Regions from separate parts of the Paenibacillus sp. FSL W8-0439 genome, predicted to be linked through region 1. Evidence: predicted binding sites of a transcription regulator. Region 1 holds the regulator's gene; each other region holds the start of a gene.
The links. The regulator Rex, encoded in region 1, represses fermentation and respiration genes when NADH is low (regulators of the CRP and FNR family bind a similar motif). The targets are predictions, from matches to a motif close to TTGTGAAATATTTCACAA.
Positions count from the first base shown of each region.

Region 2: a site for Rex is predicted at 1,163-1,180, ahead of MKX36_RS21100 (cytochrome ubiquinol oxidase subunit I). Genes of this name have one in related genera too.
Region 3: a site for Rex is predicted at 1,244-1,261, ahead of nirB (nitrite reductase large subunit NirB). Genes of this name have one in related genera too.

Region 1 is NZ_JBBPAK010000001.1:3,357,765-3,360,042, forward strand. It holds gene MKX36_RS14340 (amidohydrolase) at 1-592, opposite strand, end outside; gene MKX36_RS14345 (redox-sensing transcriptional repressor Rex) at 579-1,232, opposite strand; gene dinG (ATP-dependent DNA helicase DinG) at 1,260-2,278, opposite strand, start outside.
Region 2 is NZ_JBBPAK010000001.1:4,866,837-4,869,114, reverse strand. It holds gene MKX36_RS21105 (response regulator transcription factor) at 1-843, shown strand, start outside; gene MKX36_RS21100 (cytochrome ubiquinol oxidase subunit I) at 1,248-2,278, shown strand, end outside.
Region 3 is NZ_JBBPAK010000001.1:719,051-721,328, reverse strand. It holds gene nirB (nitrite reductase large subunit NirB) at 1-1,137, opposite strand, end outside; gene MKX36_RS03235 (spore germination protein) at 1,455-2,278, shown strand, end outside.

The DNA.
Region 1 (2,278 bases):
CAATAAACGCAGGCGGGCATGTGTATGGGGCATGAGGAGACATCATTGTTGTGATACGTCCGTCTGCTTTTCCATGCCAGTTACGCGCAAAAGTCACGGCCTCAGCTAGCTTGATCCGCTGTTCTTCTTCTGAACAGAGTCCAATGGCTCCACGCATCAAGCTTGCACGAATGCCCGACTCTTCAGCTACACGAGCCACCTCATCCATATGATCGTACATATCCAGGAAAGTCGTGGTTCCACCTTTCAGCATTTCCAGCACTGACAAAGAAGTTCCCCAGTACACATCCGTAGATGTAAACTTGGCTTCCATAGGCCACATTTTTTCCTGAAGCCACACTTGAAGTGCCAAATCATCTCCATACCCTCGCAGCAGAGACATCGCCGCATGACCATGAGTATTGATCAGACCAGGTAAAAACAATAACCCCTTGCCGTCGATTGCTTCTGTCTCTTCCTCACCCGCAGGCAAAGTCTCGCCAATGTAAGTAATACGGCTATCCTCCACAATCATAAAACCATGGATTACCCCAGCCTCGGGTCCATTCACGGCAAAAGAACCGTTTTTAATCATCCATTTATTCACTGTCATATTGTACTTCTTCCTTTCCGTCCTCCAGATAATAAGCGAGGCTAAGCAAATCAGTTGTAAAGTCTGTGGCATGTATCCGAATGTTAGCTGGTGCCTTGAGAATGATAGGTGCAAAGTTTAAAATCGCTCCAATTCCACTCTCAATCAGCCTATCAGCTACGTGCTGTGCCTCAAAATCAGGTACAGTAATAATCCCGATTCGTATATTTTTTTCTTTCACAGTCGCTTCCAGTTCATCCATCGGCTGTACGACCAAAGTATTGATTCTGGTCCCAACCTTATCCGGGAACGCATCAAAAACCGCCACAATCTTCATATTGTCTTTTAAATAAGCATTATAGTTCGATAGGGCTTGACCCAGATTACCCGCTCCGACCAATACTACATTAATTTGCTGGTCGATTTTCAGGATATGGCGTATTTTCTCAATTAGATAAGAAACATCGTAACCGATGCCCTTCCGACCAAAATCGCCAAAATAGGCAAGATCTTTACGAATTTGGGCCGGATTCAAATCTAACCTCTGTCCCAGCTCTTGAGAAGAGACCGTAGCCACCTCCCGTTTGTGCAGTGCATTCAGATAACGTAAATATACGGGTAATCTCCGTACGACAGCCTCTGAAATTTTATCTGATTTCATACTTGCTCCCCCTAATTGTAACGGACTTTAAGTGTCCGTCCGTTGTGCCTCAGTCTCCGGGGCGGATTGGAGCCATTCGGCGATGCGGGGCACCATTTGCTCCGATGGCATATGCTCCATTTTTGGTCCCGGTAACGAGTACAAAAAGTGCTTTCCATAATAGGATTCGATCACACGCGTATCGTAAACGATGACGACTCCGTGGTCGCTCGCTGTACGTACCAATCGCCCAAATCCCTGTTTGAAGCGAATAACTGCTTGTGGTACAGACAGCTTCATAAATGGATTCTTCTTCTGCTGCTGGAGCAACTCGCTTTTGGCCTCCAGTAACGGGTGGTTGGGCGGTTGAAACGGCAAGCGAACGATAGCCAGACAAGTCAAAGCTTTCCCTGGAATATCGACGCCTTCCCAGAAGCTACTGGTTCCCAGCAATACAGAAGCTTTCGCTTCCTGAAAACGGCGGGTTAGCTTGCTGCGACTCCCACTGTCCACACCTTGTCCTAACACGGTAATATCGCTGGACGCTAACGCCTCTTTGAGCGGCTCATACACTTGCCGGAGCATCCGATAGGAAGTAAACAGAACGAGCATTCTCCCCCGCGTCGCCTGGGCAGTCGCTCCTAGAGAGCTAACGAGCATCTCTACAAAATGTGCATCTCCTACACTGCCCTTCACACTCGGAAAATCTCGCGGAATGACCAGCAACACCTGATCCCTGTAATTAAAGGGTGATGGGAGCTGTGACGTCATTAATCGTCCTTGATCTGCTGCCTCCTGCAAGCCGAGTTGATCGGTCATGTACTGAAACGATTTATCTACCGATAAAGTAGCAGATGTCAGAATAATACTTCTTTTTTTGTCAAAAAACATTTCTTTCAACTGGCGGCTCACATCGACGGGCACCGCATAAAATTGCAATGATTTACTACGGAATTGTCCACTCGCTTCAAGCCAATATACGGTTGTTTCATCATCGAGTCGTATAAAGAAGCGCAAATTTTCCCTAATCCCCGCCAAATCCTTAAGCAGACCCGTGATATCTGTAA
Region 2 (2,278 bases), 1.5 Mb from region 1:
TATGGGGCTGCCGGCGCTCCGGTAGACATTCTTAGGGATATCCCCAAATCTTTTGAGCAGGCGTTACGATTATTGGAGCGTATGTTTTTGTTCCGGGCAGAAAGAGTCATGCTTCCCGGCGACCTACGTGAATGGGAGACAGTCCCTGCTGAAATGGATGAAGCGTCTGACAGAGCCCCAGATGATCCCATGCGTTATGCAGAAAAGCTGTACTACGCGCTAGATATGGCTAATGGTAGAGCGGCGACCCGTGTCATTAAGGACATGGAAGTCCAATTTCCCCAGATTTATCGTACAGAATCTGCAATCAAGGCGGCCTTCGCTCAGACATTCACACTCGCACTGAACAAATATGCAGCTGGACAGGAACACAGCCGGACCGTGCTGGAGGAGCATTCCAACTTGATTACCAATGTATATGCCTATTCAACATTGGGCGAGCTGGTGGATCACTCGCTCGAACATGTGTTGCAGTGGATTGGCCAGACTGATACGGGTGGCAAGGAGATCATCATGAAGCAAATGATTGACTTTATACATGGTCATTATGATGAAAATTTGCGACTGGAGTTACTGGCAGATATGTTCAATTACAATAGTGGGTATTTGGGCAAACTGTTTAAAAGTCATACAGGCGAGGCCTTTAATGCCTACCTGGATAAGGTAAGGATTGAGCGAGCAAGGGAATTGCTTGCACAGGGGATTAAGGTACACCAAGTCGCGGGCCGCGTGGGGTATGCGAATGCAGATTATTTTCATAGTAAATTTAAAAAGTATGTTGGAATGTCACCTTCCTCCTACCGTAATCAGGTCCAAAAGAACGGAGGAACAGATGGCTGTTGATCGATTCCCTAGGTTTAACGTTATGAAGTCTCTCTTGCAGATGTCGGAGGTATATCCTCCGAATGAAGAGAGGCTCTTTTTTTATATATTGAAAAAAGACGGATCAATAGAAAATGTCACATTGATTATGGATTTTAGGGCATTTTCATAAAAATGCCATCGTTATGACACAACTTTGACACGATGTTCACATTTTTGATTCAATTTCATTTAAATTTATTCTATATAATGGGGATAATCTGAAGCCCGGTTATGGCCATCATGGGGAAATTAGCTAAGTGAGTCATTTCCTAAAAAAGTGACGGTTTCATATGTAACAATGTGAATACAATCACAAATATAAAAGACTTCAGATCACAAACATTAAATCATTGTTAAGGGAAGTACAGAGGAGGAGCAGCATCATGGACGTATTGGATTTGGCACGGTTGCAGTTTGCAACCACTACGATTCTTCATTTTGTTTATGTGCCAATCTCCATTGGATTGTCATTGTTGGTGGCAATTATGGAGACTATGTATGTTATCAAGAAAAAAGACTTGTACAAAAAAATGGCTCAATTCTGGGGAACGTTTCTGCTGATTAACTTTGCGCTGGGCGTAGTTACCGGAATTTTGCAGGAGTTCCAGTTCGGAATGAATTGGTCGGACTTTTCCCGTTTTGTCGGTGATGTATTTGGTACACCGCTAGCCATTGAAGCATTGCTTGCATTTTTTCTGGAATCAACCTTTATCGGCCTATGGGTATTCGGCTGGGAAAGACTATCCAAAACTGTCCATTTAGTTTGTATGTGGCTAGTAGCGATCGGTACGATGCTCTCGGCTTTATGGATTTTGGCTGCTAATTCATTCATGCAACGTCCCGTAGGATATGGGGTTGTAAATGGCCGGGCAGAAATGCAGGATTTTGCTGCTTTGTTAACAAACGAGCAGCTTTTGTGGGAGTATCCTCACACCATCTTTGCTGCCATTGCAACCGGCGCTTTCCTCGTAGCAGGGATTAGTGCTTGGAAGCTGATGCATAAAAAGAATATGGACTTCTTTAAACCTTCTTTTAAATTGAGCATTATAGTTGCATTAATCTGTGCCATTGCTATTCCTTTGTTTGGTCATGGACAGGCTCAATATTTGATCAAAACACAGCCCATGAAGATGGCAGCCAGTGAAGCTCTGTGGGGAGACAGTGGCGATCCAGCGCCTTGGACGGTTATTGCCAATATTGATCCTGATAAGCAGGAAAATACCTTTGAGATTAAGGTTCCGTTTGCACTGAGCTTTCTGTCGTATAGCAAGTTTTCCGGCTCTGTGCCTGGTATGAAGGAGCTTCAAGCACAGTATGAAAAGACCTACGGTCCGGGTGATTATATTCCGCCTGTCCGTACGACCTTCTGGAGCTTCCGCATTATGATTGCGGCAGGATGTGCCATGATTGCACT
Region 3 (2,278 bases), 2.6 Mb from region 1:
TTGAAGACTAGCAGATTCGCTCACATCGCCAAACAGTACAGTCCCCACAATTTTATTGTCACGAAGCAGCACTTTTTTGTATGTGCGCTTCCACTCATCCTTTGCTACAATCACCGTATGTTCAGGCTGGGTTATGAATTCACCAGCTGAGAAAACATCCACCCCTGAAATTTTGAGCTTGGTGGAAACCACCGATCCTGCATAACCTTCGGTATCCGCGCCTGCCAAATGTTTGGCAATTACACTTCCCTGTTCAAACAGCGGAGCTACCAGACCGTAGCAGACCCCACGGTGTTCAACACATTCCCCTACGGCATATACGTCCGGCAAGGAGGTTCTCATCAAATCATCGACCACAATCCCACGGTTCGTTTCCATACCACTTTCCACAGCTACCTGGATATTAGGCTTGATTCCGACGGCCATTACGACCAAATCCGCTTCCAGCTCACTTCCATCCGAGAAGCGCAGTCCTTGTACCCGATCTTGACCGTACACCTCCGCAGTTTGCATTTGCATAGCAAACTTGATTCCCTGGCGTTCCAGTTCTGCTTTCAACATCGCAGACGCTTCCCGGTCCAGCTGACGTTCCATCAAATCTTCCATTAAGTGAACGACCGTAACATCCATTCCTAGGTTGACCAAGCCTTTAGCTGCCTCCAGCCCCAATAGACCTCCGCCAATGACAGCTGCCTTTTTATAGGTCTTTGCCGCCTCCAGCATGGCCGAGCAATCGGCGATATCCCGGAAACCAATAACGCCTGGTAATTCTTTACCCGGAATAGGCAGAATAAACGATTGTGAGCCGGTAGCTACCAAAGCCACGTCGTAGTCAATTTCCAGTCCGTCTTCGGTGCGAATCTTCTTGTGCTCACCGTCGATGCTTTTAACCATTTTTCCTGTATATAAAGTAATTCCTTGATCCGCATACCATTGCAAATCGTTCAGTATAATATCATCTATTGTTTTACTACCTTCCAACACATAAGAGAGCATGATCCTGTTATAGTTTGGATGCGGCTCACTTCCCAGGACTGTAATTTCATATTTATCTGTTAATTTTAAAATTTGTTCGACCGTATTGATACCAGCCATCCCGTTCCCTATAACCACAAGCTTCTTTTTACTGTTTATCATATACCGGTTCCTCCATTCATTCGACGCTACTTCCTATCCGACGACATCTCTACGTTTCTAATGAATATTGTTTATGCTTCTATTCTAATACAGTAGATAGGTCTATATGTGATTTCAATCACAATATAGTTAAAATTATGAATATTTAGGGATTTCCCTATTCTATTTCAAGGGATTAAGGTAAGGACCGGAAATCATAGCCGTGTCATCGAATGAATCTTTCCAATTCATGCGTAAATACAACCGTTATAAGGAATACTTTATGAACAACTTGTATCTTATGGGAAAATGAATTGAATTGTTTGGAGGTAATCATCATGTGGTCTAAAATCATTACTTATCTTCCTAGCTGGAGTACACTCTTTCAAGCCGGCCTCGCGTTGATTATTCCTTTAGGAATTTATTATATAAACACCTCGATTTATTCATTTGTCGGCAGTAAGGGAGCCAAATCTAAGCATAACAAAGGTCCCATTGATCAAAGACATGAACCAAGCTCTAAAATTACAGGAAATTATGATTCCGACTTACAGACAATTCGTGAGGCTATAGGCGAAAATAGTGATGTGCATTTTCGTGAGTTTATGGTGAAGAAATTTCATGCTCGGTCCATGTTAGTCTTCATAGATGGTATGCAGGATGAAAAGCTTATGAGCGAGCAGGTATTGGAGGTCTTGATGTTTGAGGGCCAGCAGGGCCAGGACCAACAGGAACAGCAGCCGGAAGGTTTAAGTAACTCTTTTATAAAAGAAAGCCTGATGCCACTTACGCAAATTAGTGAAGTTACCCGTATGGAGGAACTGTACGAGTTCATCCTTTTAGGTCATACCGCCTTATTAATTGAAGGAATGAAGGAAGCGCTACTGGTGGGCCCGCCTAACGGCGCTATTCGCTCCGTCAATGAGCCAACCTCTGAAGCATTGCTTCGGGGTCCCAGAATCGGTTTTACGGAAGTATTGAGTGAAAATACTTCGATGCTTCGCCGCCAAGGCTTAAATAAGAGTCTGGAAATGAAGAAATTCCAAGTAGGAAGCAGAATCAAAAAGGATCTCGTTATCGCTTATATAAAGGATATTGTGAATCCGGACCTGCTTGAAGAAGTAAGCCGCAGAATATCAAAAATAGACATGGATTTTTTACC